2 regions of the Microbacterium sp. Y355 genome follow, and region 2 is predicted to be linked to the other one. Evidence: riboswitches for the same ligand, from Rfam matches in the RefSeq annotation. Region 2 holds a riboswitch; the other holds the start of a gene.
What was found. Region 2 has a riboswitch for FMN ahead of pnuC (nicotinamide riboside transporter PnuC). Riboswitches for the same ligand answer to the same signal wherever they lie in the genome.
Positions count from the first base shown of each region.

Region 1: linked by a shared signal. The riboswitch ahead of ribD (bifunctional diaminohydroxyphosphoribosylaminopyrimidine deaminase/5-amino-6-(5-phosphoribosylamino)uracil reductase RibD) and the one ahead of pnuC (nicotinamide riboside transporter PnuC) in region 2 are both predicted to bind FMN.

Region 1 covers NZ_JCAIUD010000001.1:1,329,374-1,340,137, reverse strand. The annotation lists gene AC1C2O_RS06615 (ABC transporter ATP-binding protein) at 1-535, opposite strand, end outside; gene AC1C2O_RS06610 (branched-chain amino acid ABC transporter ATP-binding protein/permease) at 538-2,289, opposite strand; gene AC1C2O_RS06605 (branched-chain amino acid ABC transporter permease) at 2,289-3,164, opposite strand; gene AC1C2O_RS06600 (ABC transporter substrate-binding protein) at 3,192-4,367, opposite strand; gene AC1C2O_RS06595 (Fe-S protein) at 4,588-4,941, opposite strand; gene ribH (6,7-dimethyl-8-ribityllumazine synthase) at 5,117-5,593, opposite strand; gene ribA (GTP cyclohydrolase II) at 5,590-6,864, opposite strand; gene AC1C2O_RS06580 (riboflavin synthase) at 6,861-7,490, opposite strand; gene ribD (bifunctional diaminohydroxyphosphoribosylaminopyrimidine deaminase/5-amino-6-(5-phosphoribosylamino)uracil reductase RibD) at 7,490-8,524, opposite strand; FMN riboswitch at 8,578-8,722, opposite strand; gene AC1C2O_RS06570 (Fpg/Nei family DNA glycosylase) at 8,800-9,663, opposite strand; gene AC1C2O_RS06565 (TetR family transcriptional regulator) at 9,748-10,362, opposite strand; gene AC1C2O_RS06560 (GNAT family N-acetyltransferase) at 10,569-10,764, opposite strand, start outside.
Region 2 covers NZ_JCAIUD010000001.1:2,786,424-2,797,187, forward strand. The annotation lists gene zapE (cell division protein ZapE) at 9-965, opposite strand; gene AC1C2O_RS13445 (J domain-containing protein) at 986-1,930, opposite strand; gene pnuC (nicotinamide riboside transporter PnuC) at 1,930-2,646, opposite strand; FMN riboswitch at 2,720-2,848, opposite strand; gene AC1C2O_RS13455 (hypothetical protein) at 2,985-3,713, shown strand; gene AC1C2O_RS13460 (pyridoxamine 5'-phosphate oxidase family protein) at 3,824-4,255, shown strand; gene AC1C2O_RS13465 (HNH endonuclease signature motif containing protein) at 4,372-6,252, opposite strand; gene AC1C2O_RS13470 (protein-L-isoaspartate O-methyltransferase family protein) at 6,422-7,015, shown strand; gene AC1C2O_RS13475 (DUF808 domain-containing protein) at 7,471-8,388, opposite strand; gene AC1C2O_RS13480 (SDR family NAD(P)-dependent oxidoreductase) at 8,439-9,269, opposite strand; gene AC1C2O_RS13485 (hypothetical protein) at 9,297-9,554, shown strand; gene AC1C2O_RS13490 (ROK family protein) at 9,599-10,564, shown strand; gene AC1C2O_RS13495 (N-acetylmannosamine-6-phosphate 2-epimerase) at 10,564-10,764, shown strand, end outside.

The sequences.
Region 1 (10,764 bases), 1.5 Mb from region 2:
TCACCTTGAACACCTCATCCACGATCTTGGGCGCCAGCCCCATGGATGGTTCGTCCATCAGCACCAGGCGTGGCTGCGCGAGCATCGCTCTGGCGATCGCAAGCATCTGCTGCTCGCCACCTGAGAGGGACCCGGCCGCCAGAGCGCGGCGTTCGCCGAGCACCGGGAATCGCTGGTACATCTCATCGATCGCCGCTCCAGCGCCGCGGCCGACGGATCGGGCGCCCATCTGCATGTTCTCCGCGATGGTCATCGTCGCCAAGATCTGGCGACCCTCGGGCACCTGTACCAGCCCGCGAGGAACCAGTTTGTGCGAGCGTGTGCGGGTGATGTCATCGCCGTCGTAGGTGATGGTTCCCGATGTCGGACGAACCAGACCGGAGATGGCGTTGATAATCGACGACTTTCCGGCGCCGTTGGCGCCGACGAGTGTCACGAGCGAGCCGGGTGCGACGTCGAAGGAGACGCCGCGCACGGCCTCGACGCGCCCGTACGAGACGACAAGGTCTTTCACGCTGAGGAGTGAATCAGCCATGATCATCGGCCTCCGTCTGTGTTCGGGGCTTCGCGCGTGGCATCCGCCTCATCAGAGGCATCCGTCTCGGAGCCTTCGGAACCGTCAGCGCTCTCTGCGGAGCCGAGGTACGCGTCGATCACCCGCTCGTCCGCCGCGATCTGCTCTGGCGTGCCGTGTGCGAGCACCTCACCGAAGTTCAACACGATGATGTAATCGCAGGTGCCGAGCACCATGCCGACGTTGTGCTCGATGAAGATGATGGTCAGACCGTCTTCGGCGAGCGAGCGGATGAGGGTCGAAAGGCCCTCCGCCTCGACATGGTTCATGCCGGCGGCGGGCTCATCAAGGATCAGCAGCGACGGGTCAGCGGCGAGAGCACGTGCGATCTCCAGACGTCGCTGGTCGCCGTAGGACAGCGCCTTGGCCGTGACATCCGCCTTCTCGAGCAGTCCCACGCGCCGAAGGCACCGTGCGGCGTGCTCAAGTGCCAGACGCTCATCGCGGCGTGCAGATCGCAGCCAGAGCAAGCGGCGCAGGAACGTCGGCTTGGCGACCAGGTGTGCGCCGATGAGAACGTTCTCGAGCGCAGTGAGGCGATTGAACAGCTTGGAATGCTGGAAGGTGCGCGTCACACCGGCCGCGGCGAATTTGTGCACCGGCGTCTTGCCGATCTGCACGCCGAGCACGGTCGCCGTCCCCGCAGACGGCGGAATCAGGCCGCTGATCATGTTGACCAGCGTGGTCTTGCCTGCGCCGTTGGGGCCGATCAGACCGACGACCTGGCCACTGCGCACGGTGAGGTCGACGCCGCGCACAGCGTGCACGCCGCCGTACTCCTTCGATAGGCCCTTCAGCTCGGCGATGACCTCGCCCGCGGCGGGGTGGCTGCGGCCGGTGGCAGGTGCATCAACGTCGAGCGCGCTCACATCGATGCGCTGCTTGCGGCGCGGGATCAGGCTGGCGATGCCACCCGGCAGATACAGGATGACGATGAGCAGCAGCAGGCCAGAAAGGAATGGACGGATCCAGCCTGCCTCGATTCCGATCATGCGCTGGATCTCGGGAAGAAGTGTCTGGAACCCGCTGCCGAGGATCGGGCCGAAGAAGTTCGCCGTTCCACCGACCACTGCGGTGACCAGTCCGTCGATCGCGGTCTCGAAGGCGAAATCCTCCGGTGCGATGAGGCGCATGTAATACGCCCACATGACGCCGTAGAGACCTGCCAGCACGCCAGCGGAGACGAATGCGGTCAGGCGGTGGCCGCCGACGTTGATGCCGATCGAGCGGGCGGCGAGCTCGTCTTCACGGATCGCCTCCAGGGCGCGACCGTAGCGGGAGCGGGTCTGACGCCAGAACCAGTAGGCGACGATGATGAGCACGATCCAGGCGATCAATGGCGTCATGATCTTGGGCACCGACATGCCCTGGGCGCCGCCAGTCCACTCGGCGTTCAGGATGAAGATGCGCATTGCCTCGGCGAATCCGAGCGTTGCAATTGCGAGGAACACGCCGCGCAGCTTCATCGTCGGCAGGCCGAGGATGAGCGCGGCCAGAGCGCCGACGACCATGCCGACGAACATCGAGAACAGCAGCGTCGGGATCGGACCCCACTCGGTCGGTGCAGGCGCGATGCTGGCGGCGACGAATGCCGACAGACCTGCGAACCCGGCCTGGGCGAGGCTGAGCTGGCCGGCGATGAGAACCGCGTAGAACGAGAACGCGAAAACGCCGTTCATCGCGATGAAGACGAGAGTCGACTCGGTGAAGAACATCAGACTTCTCGGACTTTCCGCTTGCCGAACAGCCCCTGTGGCCTGACCAGAAGGATCAGGAACAGCAGGGCGAAAGCGATGAGGTCACGCCAGCTCGATCCGATGTACTGGATCGTGAACACCTCCGCGATTCCGAGTATCAATCCGCCGACCAGCGCCCCGGGTAGGGATCCCATGCCGCCGACGATGATGACGGCGAGACCCTTCAGCTCGATCGCCGTTCCCATGCCGAGCTGCGCGCTGTTGACGTTCAGGGCAAACAGCACGCCCGCCACCGCGCCGAGCGCGGTGGAGATCGCGAACGTCATCGAGGTCACCCGGTCGACATTCACACCGAGCACTCGGGCGGCAGCGGGGTTCTCCGCGACCGCCCGCATCGAACGGCCAAGAGACGATCGCTTCACCAGAATCGTGAGCGCGATCATCAGACCGAGCGAGACGGCGAGGATCGCGAGCTGAAGGTAGCTCGCGGTAACCCCGCCGATCTCAACGGAGTCGTCCGACACAGTGCCCGCGGGGAAGCGTCGCGTGTTCGGGCCGAAGAAGGCCTGCAGCAGCGCAATCACCATCCCACCCAGCGCGATCGACGAGATCAGCCCGGCGAAGTGCGCGTCCGGCCGATCCCTGAGCGGCCGGAAGGCGATGCGCTCGATGAGTAGACCCAGGATCCCGCCGAACAGGAACACCAGGATCAGCACGACGCCGATCGGTAGGTCATAGGCATCGGTGAGCCAGATTCCCACGAACGCTGAAGCGGCGAACGCCGAAGGGTGGGCCAGGTTCAGTCGATCCAGGATGCCGAACACCAGGGTGAACCCGATGGCGAACAGCGCATAGATCGAACCGAGGAACAGGCCGTTGAGCAGTTGCTGCATGGTGCTTCCTCAGGGAGGGGGAGTCGGTCAGTTCATGACCGTGAAAGAGCCATCCTTGACGATCTGCACGACCGCGGGGTGCTCGGCGTCACGGTCGGCGTTGATGGTCAGCGAGCCCAGCGGGGTCGCGAGATCCTTCACCTGGGTGAGGCCGTCCTGCACGTCAGTGCGCTCGCCGGAGCAGTTCATGCGGACCGCGTGGTCGATGACCTTCAGGCCGGTGTATGCCTGGGCCGCGAACTGGTCGGGCGCCGAGTCGTACTTCTCCTCGAATGCCGCCATGAAGTCGGTGTTCTCGGGACTGTCGGATGCCGAGTTCCAGGCAGCACCGACGATGACGCCTTCGGCAGCGTCGCCGGCGTCTGCCATCAGCTGGGGGTTGTTGAAGCCGTTGCCGCCGATGATGGGCTGGTCGATGCCGAGTTCGCGGGCCTGGGTGACAAGCGGGATGGCTGCCTCGATGAGAGCCGAGACGACGATCGCGTCGGGCTTGAGCTCCTTCGCGGCCGTCAGCAGGCTGCGGAAGTCGGTGTCGCTGACCGAGAAGGTCAGGGTGTCGAGGATCTCGACGCCCTGCTCTTCGAGAGAGGACGACATGACGTCGTAGCCGGACTCGGTGAATGCGTCGTCGTTGCTGTACATCACGACGACCTTCTCGAGGCCGAGCTTTTCGGTGGCAGCCTCGATCGTCTGCGGGATGACCTGGCCCTCCGTGAGCGAGTCGCGGAAGACGAAGTCACCCTGGGCGGTAATGCCCTCGGCAGTGTTCGAGATCGCGAGCACCGGGAGGCCGGCTTCCTGTGCGACGGGCTGTGCCTGGAAAGCGGTGTTGGAGAGGGTCGGGCCGATGACGACGCTGGTGCCGTTGCCGGCGAACCCCTCGAAGACGCTGATGGCCTGACGCGGGTCGGTGCCATCATCTTCGATCGTGAGGTCGTAGGCGACTCCCTCGCCGGCGTTGAGCTCTTCCAGCGCGAGTTCGAGACCCTTCTGCTGTGACTCGCCGTAGCTGGCGGCACCGCCGGTCAGGCTCAGCGCCGCACCCACGGGGACGGTCCCGTCGATCACGCAGCTGTCGCCGCTACCGGAGCCCTTCAGCGCACCGGCGTCACCACCGGACTCACCGCCGTCACCGGCGGCGCAGCCGGTGAGTACGAGTGCGGTAGCAGAAAGGACGACGGCGGTACGAAGCAGATAGCGCATGAGATTCTCCGAACGTGAGGCATGGATGAATTAGCCGCAGATCGGTTCCAGCCCAATATTGGTGGAGCGTCTCGTGTGGGTGCGCGCCTCAGCCTCGGTGATGGGCGCGCGTTACGGCAACGGGTCGATTATAGGGAAGATGCAGTGGTTGCTGTCGGCGGCTGCGGCCTGTCGTCACGAGCGATGCGCGACTGTTATCCGCGAGGCGCCATCAGCGCTATCAGTTCCAGAGAACAGCAATACCCGCGTTGACGAGGGTGAGGATGCCGACGAGCCAGAACAGCGCGGGCGCGACGCTGCCGGTCTTGCGCTGCTTGGATGTGCCGATGCCGAGCAGGGCACCGATGACGAGCAGCACGACGAGCTTCACACCGATCTTGGCGTAGTTCATCTCACCCTCGATGCCCCACGGGGCGGCGAGGATCAGGCCGGCGACGGCCGCGATGCTCAGGCCGATGCTCATCAAGCGGGTGAATTCACGCTTGCCGCCGAAGGCCTGCACAGCCCAGGCTCCGAAGAGCGTGGCGAAGCCGATGAGGTGGATGAAAACGACGACGTGGCGCAGGATTTCCATGCCCTCAGAGTAGGCCTGACCCCGGATTTCCGCCAGCAAGGGGAGACTCACCTGTGCGCTACCCACGGCACACCTGCAGGTCCGATGCACGGATGCAGGGCGAAACGCCGAGGAATCGCCCTGCAGGTGTGATTTGGCCCTGCAAGTGTGCCGGCCCAGTCAGCGGGCGTGCGGCTCAGCCGCGAAGTGTCTTGAGGACCAGGGCCGTCCGCAGTGCGGCATCCGCAGCCTCGGCGCCCTTGTCTTCCTTCGATCCCTCGATGCCGGCACGGTCCAGTCCCTGCTTCTCGTCATCCAGGGTCAGCAGACCGAAGCCGACCGGCTTGCCGGCATCCAACGACACTCGGGTGAGGCCGTCGGTCGCCGCCGCCGACACGTACTCGAAGTGCGGGGTGCCACCGCGGATGATGACGCCGAGGGCGACGACGGCATCCGCTCCACCGGCGAATGCGGCTTGGGCCGCGACCGCCAGTTCGAATGACCCAGGCACGCGCACGAGCCGGTGCGTTGCGCGCGCCGCGTTGAGTACCCGCTCGGCCCCCGCGATCAACCCATCGGTGATCACGTCGTGCCAGGTGCCGGCGATGATGACGACGTTCAGTCCCGTCGCGTCAATCTGACCCGCTGCTGTGGGGGCTCCTGCGCCGCTCATGCGTTGTCCTTTCCGAGGGCGAGCGCAGCAGCCAGATCGGCGTCGCCGATGATGTGGCCCATGCGGTCACGCTTGGTCTCGAGATACTGGTGGTTGTTTGGTCCGACGCCGACGATCAGCGGCACCTGCTCGATGACGTCGAGGCCGAGTTCGCGCAGCTGGTTCACCTTGTCGGTGTTGTTGGTCAGCAGACGGATCTTCGAGATGCCCAGATCACCAAGGATGCCGGCCGCCGCCGCATATTCGCGAGCATCTGCGGGCAAGCCGAGGGCGAGGTTCGCATCGACGGTGTCGAGTCCCTCTTCCTGAAGACTGTAGGCCCGCAGCTTGTTGATGAGACCGATGCCTCGACCCTCGTGGCCGCGCATGTAGATCACGACGCCACCGTCCTTCTCGATCGCGTTGAGCGCGGCGTCCAGCTGTGGACCGCACTCGCACTTCAGCGATCCGAATGCCTCACCGGTCAAACACTCCGAGTGCACGCGCACGAGAGCCGTGTCACCCAGTTCTCCCGATACGACTGCGATGTGATCGGTTCCGGTCACGCGGTCCTTGTAGGCGAGGAACCGGAAGGTGCCATGTGAGGTCGGCACCGTGGCATCCGCTCGCAGACTCACGCGACGGCGGCCCTCTCGTGACGAGGTCACGGGGGCATCCAGTGGGTCGATCTCGTTGAGATGCGCGATCAGCTGTTCGATCGTGATGACCGGCACGCTGTCACGCTCACCCAGTTCGATGAGGCCAGGCATGCGCATCATGCTGCCGTCCTCGGCAACGACCTCGGCGATCGCGCCGACCGGCTGCAGGCCAGCAAGTCGCATGAGATCCACGGCGGCCTCGGTGTGCCCGCTGCGTTCGCGCACGCCGCCGTCGACGGCGCGCAGCGGCAGCACGTGACCAGGCCGGATGACACTGGTCGACGTCGAGGCCGGATTCGCGAGCACATTCAGCGTGTGTGCGCGGTCGTGGGCGCTGATGCCGGTTGTGACTCCCTCAGCGGCATCCACACTGACGGTGTAGGCGGTCGAGCGAGCGTCCTCATTGGTCTCCACCATCGGCGGAAGGTTCAGCGTGTCGGCCAGATCGGCCGGCATCGGTGCGCAGATGAAACCGGATGACCAGCGCACAGTCCACGCGACCCATTCCGGGGTGGCGAGTTCGGCCGAGAGGATGACGTCGCCCTCGTTCTCACGGTTCTCATCATCAGCGACAAGGACCGGACGGCCCGCACGCAGCGACTCAAGGGCTTCTTCGATAGTGGAAAGGCTCATCGCGAGCCTCCTTCCGAGATAGCCCGAAACGCGAGCAGGCGCTCGACGTGACGGGCGAGGATGTCGGTTTCAAGGTTCACGCGGTCGCCGACGATGCGGGATCCGAGAGTAGTGGCGGTGAGCGTCTCCGGGATAAGGGAGATTTCGAACCACGCGTCATCCGCTGAGGCTGCGCTCACTGCGCTCACGGTGAGCGAGGTGCCGTCGACGGAGATGGATCCCTTGTCGACGACCAGAGGGGCCAGATCTGTGGGCAGCGAGATGCGCAGCACGCTCCACTCGGCGCCAGGACGCACGTCGACCACAACGCCGGTGCCGTCGACGTGGCCCTGGACGATGTGACCGCCGAGCCGTGCGCCGACCGGCATCGCCTTCTCGATGTTGACCTTCGTGCCCACGGACGCCGTGGCAAGTGCCGATACATCGAGCGTTTGCTTCATGACGTCGGTGTCGAAGGTGTCTGCGCTCGAGCCGACGACCGTCAGGCAGACTCCGGACACTGCTATGGACTCGCCGTGCACGGGGTCGTGCGTCGCCTTCGGCGCGCGAACTGTGAGGCGCCAGCCGTCACCCGACGGTGCGATGGCGGTGATCTCACCGATCTCCTCGATGATTCCGGTGAACATCAGCGGACTCCTTCGTTCTGCGGTTCTGTGAAATGGGCGACGGCAAGCATGTCGGGCCCGAGCGGAATCCACTCGTCGATCGTGAGCCGGCGCGCGTCGTCGATGGTGGGCACACCAATGTCGGCGAGTGCGAGACGATCGCCGCCCAGCAAGACCGGTGCGATGTATGCGAGCACGCTATCGGCGAGTCCGGCCGCGATGAATGCGCTGGCGAGCGTCGGGCCGCCCTCGATGAAGACGCGGTGGATGCCGCGGCCATGAAGGTCAGTGACCACTGCGTGCAGGTCGTGGGTGTCGTAGAAGAGGGACTCATGGGGGTGACGGCGTACGGCTGCATCCGCCGGGGTTGCACGCGAGCCGATGATCACCGGGATTGGCTGATGCGCGTACAGGGCGTCGCCGTCGCGTGCAGTCAGCGCGGGGTCATCGGCGAGTACGGTTCCGGTACCCACGACGATCGCGTCTGCTTCTGCGCGTCGGCGATGCACATCGGCGCGGGCGACGGGTCCGGTGATCCACTGGCTCGTACCGTCATTCGCGGCTGCGCGCCCGTCGAGACTCTGCGCCCATTTCACTGTGACGTGCGGGCGGCCCAGCCTGTGTGCGGTCAACCAATCGGCGATCATGGCGTGGGCAGCGTCAGACTGCTCACCGGATTCGACCTCGACCCCGGCGTTCCGAAGTCGCTCGGCTCCGCCGCCGGAGACAGCACCCGGATCATCGAGCGAGTAGATGACGCGCGAAATCCCCGCATTGATGAGGGCGAGAGCACACGGGCCGGTGCGGCCAGTGTGATTGCAGGGCTCGAGGGTGACGACCGCTGTCGCGCCGCGCGCAGCTCCTTCAGGAAGCTTCGACAGCGCGTCGACTTCAGCGTGCGGCGTGCCAGCGCCGTGGTGCCAACCCTCGGCGAGGATCTCGCCGCTGGGGGAGAGGATGACTGCGCCGACCTGAGGGTTGACGCCCCGGGGGCCGCGCATTGCGAGTGCGAGCGCGCGCATCATCGCGTGGCGTTCTGTCTCGTGCACTGTCATCCGTCGTCCCTTGGTTTCTCACTCCGGGGGTGACAGACGGCGCGCTCGCGCGCATCGTGCTGCCTCCCTTCCGGACTAGCGAGATTTCTCTCGCATCACCGTCGGTACCGGAATTTCACCGGATCGGCACTTCGGAAAACCGAAGCGCTCGCGGACTGTCACCGCCGGTTCGGATTCTCACCGACCCCGGAGCACGTTGATGCTCAGTGTACTCAACACGCTCGCGCGCATTTCATTCCGTGTCCGGTCCATCGATTCCTGAACCCGCCGAGGGATCACTTCAACAGTCGCGAAAGCCGTCGATCGGCGAGTGGTTTCCCACCGGTCTGACAGGTGGGGCAGTACTCCAACGACCTGTCGGCAAAGAACACGCTGCGCACAGTGTCGCCGCAGACCGGGCAGGCCTCACCCCGTCGAGCGTGCACCTGCATCCCTCGTCGTTTGGCATCCTTCAGATCGGCCGGCGGCTTCCCGGATGCTGCGGCCACAGCATCCTTAAGCGTCGCCTTCATCGCGATGAACAGGCGCTCGGTCTCGTCATCGCCGAGCGTCGCGGCGATCGCATACGGGGACATGCGTGCGGCGTGCAGAATCTCATCCGAGTAGGCGTTGCCGATACCTGCGATCACGGACTGGTCGCGCAGGAGGCCCTTGATCTGCGTGCGACGACCTTCCAACAGAGCTGCGAATGTGGATCGGTCGAACGACTCGTCCAGCGGATCCGGACCGAGCCGGACGATGCCCGGCACATCCTGCGGATCACGCACCACATAAACGGCGAGTGACTTTTTCGTCCCCGCCTCTGTGAGATCGAACCCGCTGTCGTCATTGAGGGCGACGCGGAGCGCTATCGGTGACTTCCCCGGCTTGATCAGCGTCGTCGGCAGCAGTTCATACCAGCGCAGCCAGCCCGCCTTGGCGAGATGGAACACGAGATGAAGGTCTTCGCCGCAAGAGAGCACGATGAACTTGCCGAGACGAGCGGATGCCGTGATCGTCGCCCCGTGCAGGGCAGTGTTCGGCGGGTCGTAGGTCTTCAGCGCAGCAATGGCGCCGATGCTCGTGCGTGTAATCGTGCGTCCGACGGCGCGCTCGCCGAGGAACGTGACGAGCCCCTGAACCTCCGGCATCTCCGGCATGTCTTCATCATGTCACCGGCATCCGACAGGAGGGAAGACTGTCCAGTGGCGTTGCTGTGCACAGCGAGCGAGGCCCGACGTGCGTCAGACCGCGCCGTGTAACAGTCGGATGCTGGCGATCTCGACCCGCTTGATGGCGTCGAGATCGCCGCGCAGGAGCGCGATCAGAGAGTTGAGGAAGATGCCGTCGAACAGGGCGTACGCGGAGACAGCGTCGACAGTGGGCGTTGCGTTCTCGAGTTCGCAGTAGCGTTCGATCACGGCCCACACCATATCGCTGAGGAGTTTGTCGATCGCGATGATCGTGTCGCGGAAACCGATGTCGAAGAGCGACTGGTTGCGCAGGTCGTACCAGAGACGGTGCATGTCGGCTTCATCGCGGAGAGTCGCTGACATTTCTGCCCCGAATCGCTCGGCGAGTTCGGTCCCGGTGCGGGACGTCTCGACGATCTCGTCATAGCGTCTGGCGCACTCCGACTTGTACTGCCAGATCGCCTGGCCGATCAGATCGTCCTTGTCCTGAAAGTAGTAGTGCAGGATGCCGAGGGAGAGACTCGTGTGGGCGGCGACGTCTCGCAGTCCGGTTTGCGCGAAGCCACGGGCAGCAACTGCAGCGAGCGCGGCGTCCGCGAGCTCGTGTCGTCGTCGCGCGAACTTGTCGAGACCCGACTTGTCTGCGCGCACACTGACGCCGCTCATCTCTCCTCCTCCAACAGCGATGTGGAAGCGATCATACCCCCGATCACGTCGGGAATCGAGTGGTCTGAACGGGTGTCCAGGTTCTCCTTGTCACGTGTCCAGAAATCTGCTCGCCGCCGTCGCCCTTGCCGATTCGCTGGCTCTGCGGCCCCCCTTGGCTCGGCAGCGAGCGCGTAGTGATGCTTTATGACCGGATCGGCTCGTGATCAGGGCTGAAGGATCGCCCACTCGACCGGAGCGCGGTCATCATCGCGCAGAAGCCCCGCGACCCAGCCATCGTCACGACCACGCGGGCTGGTGAGCGCCTTCCGCATCAGCCCTTCGTAGTGGAAGCCGAGGGCGCGCGCCGTGCGTGCGGAAGGGATGTTGCCGGCAACGGCGCGCCAGGCGATGCGGGCGAGT
Region 2 (10,764 bases):
GGTGGCGATCAGTGCCGGAGCAGCTGCAGCCTGCTCACCATCCGGAAGGCATCCGGCCTGGTCGTGGCTCCGGAGAGGAAGTCCGCCAGAGCGTGCGTTGACACGAACGTCGTCGGCACGTCGAGATCTGCAATCACGTCGATCACGTTGATGAAGCGCTGTTGTGCTTCACGGTCGACATCCGCGAAGCCGGGTACATCCGTCACGACCCAGCGCGGGTGGATGCGCGCCCACTCCAGATACTCGATCGTCGAGGTCGGCGTCCCGCAGAGCTGATGGAACGAGATCCAAAGCTCGTTATCGCGGATGGCGAGCACGGGGAAGTCTCTGTCGCGCACGTGCGAGAGGGTCGCCTCGTCAGCGGTTGGGGCGGGCGCGGGTGGGGTTCGTGTCCAACTGCCCGATGCGAACCCGCTCGAGTGGGAGTGAGGGACGGCGCGGTAATCGGTGGGGCCGGCGAGTTCGAACGCCTGCATGTGCTGCGTGATGAGCGCGATGCCCGGCTCGAACATGTGGTGCCAGGTCGGGTTCGGTAGCAGATCGACGGGAGCATAGTTCGAGGTGGCGAGCACGATCAGATCCTGCGGGAACACGTGTTCCAACAGTCGGGTGAGCAGCCGGGCATCACCAGAGTCATGAACGTGGAACTCGTCGAAGAACAGCACGCGGGCGTCGCCGACGATGTCGTCGATTGCGCTCTCGACGGCATCCTGCTCGTCTCGACGGCGATGGATGCTGCGGTGCAGAGCATCAAGGAACCCATGGAAGTGCACGCGGGTTTTTCTGCGCGTCGGCATCGCGTCGAAGAAAGCGTTCGCGATCCAGGACTTCCCCCGCCCTGCCGGGCCGTGGATGAATAGGCTGCCGTCCGCGCGGGTGACCCGTGCGAGCTCTGCGACCAGCTCGCGCTGTGCGTCGTCGAGCGCGAACCCGGATGCCGTGGCCTTCGCCTCGACTGCGGTCATGAGTTTGGTCGACCCGATGTTCACACGAACCGCACCGTGTGCTGCAGCCGAGTCCGCACATCGAACAGCTCGTTCCCGCCGATGTCGCGTGCTCCGGGGACGCCACGGCGCAACACTGTGTGCAGTGCGCTGCGGCGTACGACGACGACGGGTGTGCCGCGGATTTTTCCGAGTGTCGTGATCGCCTGATCCAGGTCGTCGTCTGGGAGGACGATGATCGCACCGCCGAAGCGGACGCGTGCGGCTCGTGCGATGACACGCATGCGCGCGAGGAGGGCTGCGATGGGTGCGTCTCCATCGACGGACCGGGCAAGGATCTCTCCGCGCCGGAATCGAACGATCTCGCCGAAGTCCTCCGAGAGCACGCCGTACAGGCCGGACGGACTGAGGATGACGTGGTCAAGCTTGTCGCCTGCGCCCTCGCCGGCGGCCACATCGTGCCACACGGTGAATCCCATGCCGAGGTCGGACACCGTGCGTGCGGTCTCTTCTTCGGCGAGAGCGTCCGCAAGCATGCGGCGCAGCTCGCGCGGCATGGAGCGCACGAGCGCCGGGTCATAGGGGTCGGGGACGTCGACGCCGTGGCCAGCCCACTCACGGATCAGCGTCAGATAGCGCTCGCGACGCCAGCCGCCCGGATGCCCGTATGACCGTGCCCGCGGACGGGTATCGGTGCGCGAGGCTTGGGCCCGCCAGCCGCTCCAGTTCTGATCCTGGCTTTGTCCCGGAGACGCCGGATTCGCGGCACCGAAGCCGTGCCCGCGGTCGTACGAGGCGCGCCTCTCGACGGAGCCGATGAGTTCCCAGGCGCGTTGCACTTGGATGAACTCCGCCGCGTCGCCGCCGGTGTCTGGATGCGTCTGCCGCAGCCTCAAGCGATACGCCCGTCGCAGATCGTCGTCATTCGCCGCGGGGTCGACACCGAGCACCTCGTAGGCCGAGGCGGAAAGCGGGCTGTCGAACATCACTCACTATTGTCCCCCGGTGAAACCACCCGGGGATCCGGCATGAGTGTGTCGATCTTCGGCTTGGCATTCGCCTGCGCCCGTGCCCACACGACGAAGCCGATCGCAGTGAAGATGCCGTAGAACACGTACATGAACCCGGTGGCGTAGTAGCCGGAGCTGAACAGCAGCGGTACACCGACCACATCGACGGCAATCCAGATCAGCCAGAACTCCGTCCAGCCCTTGGCCATGCCGTAGGTCGCGAGCAACGAGCCGACGAAGGTCCAGGCATCCGCCCAGACCGGCTCGTACGATCCGAGCACGCGGAACAGGGGAGTGAGCGCCACGGTGCCGAGCACCAGAACGAGCACGAGTCCAACGCGAGCGCTGTTCGGCGCCCAGCGCGGCGTCACCTGCCCGCCGTCGGCCTTTGCCTGACGCCAGCGGTTCCAGCCGTAGATCGCGACCGCAATGAACATCACTTGGCGTCCGGCCTGCCCGAGCAGGTTCGGCAGCGAGTGATCGGGGTTGAGAATCGACCCGAGGAAAACCGTGAGCAGCAGCAGGTTGCCGACGATGCCCACCGGCCACGCCCAGATCTTGCGCCGCATGCCGCCGAGAGCGCTGGCCAAGCCGAAGACGTTGCCCACGACTTCGCGAATCAGCAGGGTCTGCCCGCCGGGCAGTATCCACTGCGAGTTGAAGGCGTCGACCAGCCAGTGCAGGAAGTCCATGATTCTCCATTCGGCTGCGATGCCGCCGAGGGAGCGTGAGGACAGCTGCATGCGTCGCCGCATGCAGTCCACCCGTGTGCTTCTTCCATCCAGACTTTGACTGTCGGTACCGGAATTTCACCGGTTCAGCCTCAGCCCCGGAGGGCTTCGGGTCGCGGACTATGACCGCCGGTTCGGAATTTCACCGACCCCGGAGCACGTGTGTGTTCATTCGGAAGAATACCTGAGGATGGATGCTGCGCCGACTCTTCCTGCACTGTTTTGACCTCATGCGAGGTTGTACACGGATCGTGGATTTCTCCCGATTGTTGGTCGCGTGGTGGCGCAACGATGGCGGTATGACAGACCACGACACCCTGCGGGGTGAGAGCCTCATCCACCTTCCCTTCGTCTCGGCCGAGGACAGCGACGAGCTGGCCGAGTTGCTGTTGGGCTTCGTCGACGACCTGCCTGAATTCGGTTTCGTCGTGCCGACGAGACACATCGGATCGACTGTGCGACGGTTCGACGAGTACGGACCCACAGCCTTCGCGATTCCGCTCGTCGAGACGATCCTCGACGCAGAACTGCCGCGACCGAGCGACCTTGAGCTTCGCGCGCAGCTCATTCTCGTCAGTGATTTCGCCACGGTCCCCGAGACGGTGGCGACGCAGATCGCCTTCGGGCGCCGAGCGGGTGAGCAGGTCCTTCGCAAACATGGGCGATTCATCGAGGGCGCGCGCCGAGATGGGGCGTCCTTGGATGAGTATGTGCTCGGGCTCGACCGAATGGATGCCATTCCGAAGGACCGTACATACCGACTCTTTCGAGGCGAGTCGGTCGAGATACCTGATGCGGAGCGAATGCAACGTGGCATCGAATTCCTGCGCATGACGGTGGCATCCATGCCGGAGTCATTCCGTGCGCCGTTGCTCAGCGCGCTTGCCTGGTTGCATTGGGCGAGCGGGCAGCGTGCGATCGCGATGGCCTACCTCGCCGACGCGACGCGCGTCGAGCCGGACAACATCCTTGCTAATGGCTTGATCGCGTTCTTCGCCTCGACGACGCCGGAGTGGTTGGGGGTGTGACTCGGTACAGGCTTCGAGCATTGCGCCGTCGTGCGTGGAACGAACCATGATGGTCTTCCTCGGGCTTGCCCGCTGATATCTCGATCGAGCGCCATCGGTATGGTGTTCGGATGGATCTCGCCCAACTGATCGAGTACGTCCGCGAGCAACGCGCCGGCGTGATCTCGACGCTCGGGGGTGACGGCCGACCGCAGGCGGCATACCTTCCGATCGCGGCGACTGACGTTGGCGAACTCGTCTTCGACGCGAAACCCGACTCGCGCAAGATCGCAAACATCCGGCGTGACGCACGCCTCGCTGCTGTCGTCGGTGGGGTGGACGGGACGACCCTCCAGGTCGAGGGTTCCGCGGACCTTCCCGAGGGAGACGACCTCGAGCGCTGCCGCACCGAGTATCTTCGCGCCTTCCCCGAGTTCACCCAGTCGCTGCATAGCGGAACAGCCGTGGTGGTACGAGTGCAGCTCACCTGGGCAAGGTTCGGTGATTTCCGAGCGGATAATCCGGTCGTCGCGGAAGTGCCACTCTTCTCAAAACGCGAGTGACCGGCATCTTGATCGTGCTCGTGGGCGCTCGTGGGTGGTCATGATCGTGGGAGATCGTGCCCGCGGCGCGGAGGCAGATGTGGCACGTGCCGCATGTGCAGCTCAACAGTCCACCGTCACCAGGCACTCCACGCGCGGTCGCGTTCGGTGTCAATGGCTTCGTCGACGGCGGTGTAGTTGAGGTGTGGCGATCGCCAGCGCGCGTAGGGGTCCCACCAGTTCGGCCCACGGATTTCGGGCATGCCGTTGCGCATCCGGATGAGCCAGATGTTTTCGTCGAGGGTGCGGTGGTGATGCCAGCACAGGGGTACCCCGTTGCTGGTGTGGGTCGGCCCACCCAGGGCATGGTCGGTCACATGGTGGATTTCGCACCATTCTGCACGGATATCGCACCCGGGGATGAGGCATTGTCGGTCTCGGAGCACGATCGCGCGGCGTTGGCGGGCGTTGAAGATCCGCGCGGTGGTGCTGATCCCCACGATCGCACCGTGTTCATCGAACAGTACGCGTTCGATGCCGCCTGCGCATGCGGCGTGGTCGGCGGCCCCGAGGGGGACGTCGTATCCGGCACCCTCGACCGTGGCGCGGCCGGTGCGGTGGACGTAGTCGTCGGCGCTGACCGAGACGACGAGGGTTGGTGCAGCACCACCCAACGTGGGCATGCCATCGGATGCCGCAGCGACCATGATGATGCTCGCGAACGCGTCATGCCGTTTCTGCGCATGCGTGCGAAGATCAGCCGTCCCCGACGCGGGTGACGCGGCTTTGTGGTCCGGGAGACCGTCGCCGCGGCCGGAGAGATCATCATTCTCCCTGGCGGGCGCGGTTCCGGGTGCCGTGCTGTACTTGGCGGCGAAGCGGTCACGGTCATCAGCGGCACCGTCGTCGTCTGCGCGGTCTTCGCCGGCGTCGCCGTTGCGGTCGGAATCCCCGTCGCCGGCAACTCTGTCGCTGGCACCTCCGTCGTCTGCATCGACATCGTCGGCACTGGCATCTGCATCGTCGCCGGCATGGCCCGCGTGGGCGTTGTCCTCGTCTGCACGGTCGTCGCCTGCACGGTCGTCGTCGGAACCTCCGTGGCCGGAACCCTCGTCGTCGACACTGTCGTCGCCGGAGCGCCCGTCGTCGGTGCCACCGTCACCGTCACCGTCCTCGGACGGCCGGAATCGTACCGCGCCTCCCACACTGGCCTCGTCATCGACTTTGGGGTTCATCAGACTGTCGAAGAGTTTCTGCAACTGCGCCGCGACCTCGGGGAGCAGCTCACCACGCACGGGCACGGATCCGTCCCGGAGCCGCCCGATCGTGAAGTACCGGCGGCGCTTGCCTGCCCGGTCTTTCGGCTCCGCACCGTCCGGGTCGAGCCGGTGGATGATGTGCGCGGTCAGTCCCGCCAGCTCATCCGTTGTGGGAGCGGGTGCCCGCTCATCATCGGCGCCGTCAGTCGCCACATCATCGGCGGCATCCACCCCATCCAACGGCACCCCACGCGCGAAGCGTGCGAGTACGGCATCTGCCGCCAACCGATCCGCCGCCCCCAGGCGCCTGGCCTTCAGTAACGGTGTCGTGCAGGCCAGGAACCCACTCAACGACATCACCCCATCGGCCAACGCGGCCGACAACTCCGGGAACGCCCCCGGCAGCAACTCGCCAGAAGTAATGTCCAGATCCCGGTGCACCGCCGCCACCGCCGAGACATATCGCCGGGCGGCGTGCCCATCCACCAGCAGTGTGCGTCGGAGGAGTTCGGCGGCGTCCCGGCATCCGAGTTGTGTCGTCAACCTCGCGTCGCGTTCGCACTGGTCCCGCTCGACCACCCGGTCTGTCGCTTCAACGATCGCACCATCCACCCGCCGTTGAATACTGCCGAGCGCCTGCACGATGCCCAACAGTTCACCATCATCGACGAGCCGTATCCCGCCACGTGCCGCAGAAGCAGACATCGCATCGGCCAACTGCCGATCGATGCTCTCCAACTCCTGCACAAGCGATGTCATACCTCCATTCAACCGCAGGCCACAGACATTCATCCATCGGATAAACCGCAGATCAGAGGCCATTCAGAAACCGTGGATAACCCCACAAACCCGAAGACCTGTGCAGAACAAGTCGCGCGCCCAGCGCGACCCCCTATCCCGACCCCCGCCCCCGGCGTAGCGTCGGCATATGGCCGAAATCAGAGTGGATCCCGCCACCGCAATCCGTGTGCGGGAGGCGATGTCCGCAACGCCGCGGGCGGCCTTCCTGCCTCCTGCGGTGCGCCATCTCGCGGACGCCGACCGCCCCGTGATGATCGGCTGGGCCGCGACGAACTCGCAGCCCTCGACAGTGGCACGCATGCTTGAGCTGCTCGACGTCCGCCCCGGCGACCGCGTGCTCGACGTCGGAAGTGGCTCAGCCTGGACGACCGCCATCCTTACCGCGCTGGCAGGAAGTGATGGCACCGTCATCGGCGTGGAAGTCGTCGCAGAGCTCGTCCAGTACGGCCGGGAGCGACTGAGCGAAGTGGCTGTGCAAACCGAGATCCGTCGCGCCGAGTCGGGCGTGCTCGGTCTGCCCGACGAGGAGCCATTCGACCGCATCCTGGTCTCCGCTGCCGCGAAATCACTGCCGGATGCGCTCGTCGGGCAACTCGCCGAGGGTGGACGCATGGTCGTCCCGGTCGCCGGAGTGATGACCGTCGTAGACCTGCGCGCGGGCCGCGCGCAGCATGCGCAGGATCAGGGGCTGTACAGCTTCGTGCCACTGCAAGGCTCTTGAGCGGACAGACACGCTCACGGACAGACACGCTCACGCCCAGACGCGCTCACGCGCTCACGCGCTCACGCTCATGCGCTCGTCGGGCAACTCGCCGAGGGGGGACGCATGGTCGTCCCGGTCGCCGGGGTGATGACCGTCGTAGACCTGCGCGCGGGCCGCGCGCAGCATGCGCAGGATCAGGGGCTGTACAGCTTCGTGCCACTGCAAGGCTCTTGAGCAGACAGACGCGCTCACGCCCAGACGCGCTCACGCCCAGACGCGCTCACGCGCTCACGCGCAGACGCGCTCACGCGCTCACGCCCAGACGCGCTCACGCGCTCACGCCCAGACACGCTCACGCGCAGGCGCGCTCACGCGCTCACGCGCAGGCGCGCTCACGCGCTCACGCCCAGGCGTGCTCACGCGACTCAAAAATCCGACGTCCGCCCGGCCCGCCATCCCGGCGAGCAAAACTCCTACGCGTGCACGCTCACCGGCGATTCCTCGCCCTCGTGGAAGGTCGGCTTCTTGCCGAGCATCCGTCCGATCAGCAGCACCACGCCGACGATCACGAGGCCCACCAGCAGCCCAGCGATCGCTGACGCGAGAGTCTCGCCGATCCACACGATCACTCCACCGAGCGGTTCGAGCAGGTGCTCGATGTTGTGGATGATGTCGCTGAAGAACGTCAGTCCCACACCCCCGAGGTTCACCAGCAGCAGGTGCCCGCCGACCCACAGCATCGCGACGGTACCGACGATGCTGATGAATCGGAAGACGGCAGGCATCGAACGCACGATTCTGGTGCCGGTGTGCCGCACTCGCCGCGACTTGTTCTTGGCCATCTTCAAGCCGATGTCGTCGATCTTCACCAGGAGCGCCACTGCGCCGTAAACAATGCCGGTCATCATCAGTGCGATGACGGCGAGGATGGCCAGCGTCATCCAGAAGCTGAGCCCCGCCTCCAGGTTCGCCAGCGAGATGAGCATGATCTCAGTGGAGAGGATCAGGTCAGTACGGATCGCGCCCCACACCAGCTTGTTCTCGTTGCGTGCGCCCTCTTCCGCGTGACCATGACCGAAGCCAAACCACTCCATCACCTTCTCCGCGCCCTCGAAGCAGAGATACGCGCCGCCGATGATCAGCAGATATGGCAGCGCCCACGGCGCGAACGCGGTCAACAGCAGCGCGATCGGGATGATGATCACGAACTTGTTCACGAGTGAGCCGAGCATGATCTTGGCGACCACGGGGAGTTCGCGTGCCGGAGTAATCCCCTGAACATACTGCGGCGTTACCGCCGCATCGTCGATCACGACACCGGCTGATTTCGCCGACGCCTTCAGCGCAGCGGCCAGGATGTCGTCGACGACGGCGAGTAGACCAACTGACATGCGTTCTCCCGGAGGTGGATGAGAAGTAGGAAAGCAAGACTACTGGCAGGTCACGTGCGTCCCGTGAATTTGTCCATCGACGCGTAGACCTTGAACACCCTCTCGGCAACGACATCCCAAGCCCGTGTGGGCAGGATGCCACGCAGCGCCATCGCAAGCTTGACCGTCCACGGTCGAAGGACCATCGGCGTGCCCTTCAGCATCCCGTTCCATGCCGCAGAAGTTGCCCGTCTCGGAGTCATGATCGGTGTCAGCAGCGGGCCGCGCGCGCCCTCGAACATGCCGGTCGAGACGAAACTGGGGCAGAACGTGGTCACTGCGATGTGCTGGTGGCCGTGCGCGGCGAGTTCCAGACGCAGCGACTCACTCCACCCGATCAGCGCCCATTTGGATGCCGCATACACGCTCATGTTCGGATTCGCGAGAGTGCCTGCGGCCGAGGCGATGTTCAGGATGCGCTTCGGGCGGGTCGTGTCAGCAATCATCTCCGGCAGCACCTCGCGGGTGAGCCACATCGCAGCAAGGGTGTTGATGCGCATGGTGGCTTCGATGTCGCGCTCCGGATCGTGCTCCCAGAACGGTGCGCCCCGCACAATGCCGGCGTTGTTGATGATCACATCCGGTGTACCGAAGTCGACGCGCACGCGCTCGAGTCCTGCGACGATCTCTTCCTGGCGAGAGACGTCCACCCGATAGGCGCGCACGCCGACCCCGGATCGGGAGAGCTCTGTGGCCAGGGCCGTCGCGGCATCCTCGTCGATATCCCAGAGCGCGACAGCACGCGCGTGCGCGGCGATCGCGCGCCGGGCATACAGCTCACCCATGCCACGGGCGGCGCCTGTGATGAGGACGAAGGCGTCAGCGATCGGGTTCTCAGTCATGGTTTTACCGTATTGCACCGCGTCAAGATGGCACGGGGCCGCAGGCCACCGGATGCCCTCAGGCGATCACTCGACCTGAGCGAGCCCTCGCTGCAGCGGTGCGTAGTGCTCGATGAGTGCTGCGGTGTGGAAGTTGCGATCCTCTTCGAGGAAGAGCTCGCCGTTGCCGGCCTCATCGATCACGCGACCCTCGCGAGCACGGTCACGCCGCTCGACGATGCGGCAGTACAGGAGATCCGCGGTATTCTCGCTGAACTGGAACTGCTGCCCGTCGCAGCAGTGTAATTGGCGGCGGCAGGATGGGCGGCAGCGTTTTGGAAAGCCGTGTGATGAGCGGATTTATCGCGGGCAAGATCGTGCTCGCCGTCGACATCGGTGGCACCAAGACCGCGGTGTCGCTCGCCGATCGCGATGACGAACTGCTGCGCACCGAAGTGGCACCAACGCCAGCGTCTGAGGGGCCGGCGGCGGTGGTAGCGACCGTGGTTGCTCTTGCTGAGCGACTGCTCATGGATGCCGATGCGGATGCCGGCGCTGAGGTGCAGCTCGCCGGCATCGGGATCGGAACCGCCGGTGTCGTGGACGCGACGACAGGGGCGATCGTGTCGGCAACCGACACCTTCGCCGACTGGCCTGGTACTCCGCTTGCCGCTCTCGTTCGGGAGGGGCTGGCGCACCGCCTCACGGACGGCGCGATGGTTGCCGTGCAGAATGACGTCGATGCGCACGCCTTCGGTGAGTTCCGACACGGTGCTGCTGCCGGCGCATCCAGTGCGCTGATCGTGGCCGTCGGCACCGGCGTCGGCGCGGGGATCGTCATCGACAACCGACAGTTGCGCGGGGCGCACCACGTCGGGGGCGAGATCGCGCACATGCCAGTGCCTGGTGCCGAGCACCTGCGCTGTCCCTGCGGCCGAAACGGACACCTCGAAGCGCTCGGTTCTGGCATCGGGATGCACCGCCACTTCCTCTGGCTCGGCGGAGATTCGGCCATCGTCAATGCGCGCGGAATCGCCGTCGCCGCAGCGTCAGGCGACCCGATTGCCGCCCGCGCGATCGCCGAATCTGCCGCAGCCGTCGGTCGCGCGATGGCGGGAGCCGCGACCCTGCTTGACCCGGAGCGCATCGTCGTTACCGGCGGCGTGCCGAACATCGGCGATGCCTGGTGGCATCCAATGATCGCAGCGTTCCGGGCCGACGCGATCGACGCACTGCAGAACACCCCGATCCTGCCGGGTTCACTCGGCGATGATGCACCGCTGCGGGGAGCCGCGGCATCCGCTTGGAGAGACTGATGAGATTCGATAACACCCTGGAACGCCTGCGCGGCGCCCTGATCGTCTCCTGCCAGGCGTACCCTGGCGAGGCCATGCGCGATCCGCGCACGATGGCTCAGGTCGCAGCGGCTGCTCTCGGCGGCGGCGCCGCCGGCATCCGCGTGCAGGGCATCGCCGATATCCGTGCGGTGGCAGAGCTTCCGGTGCCGATCGTGGGC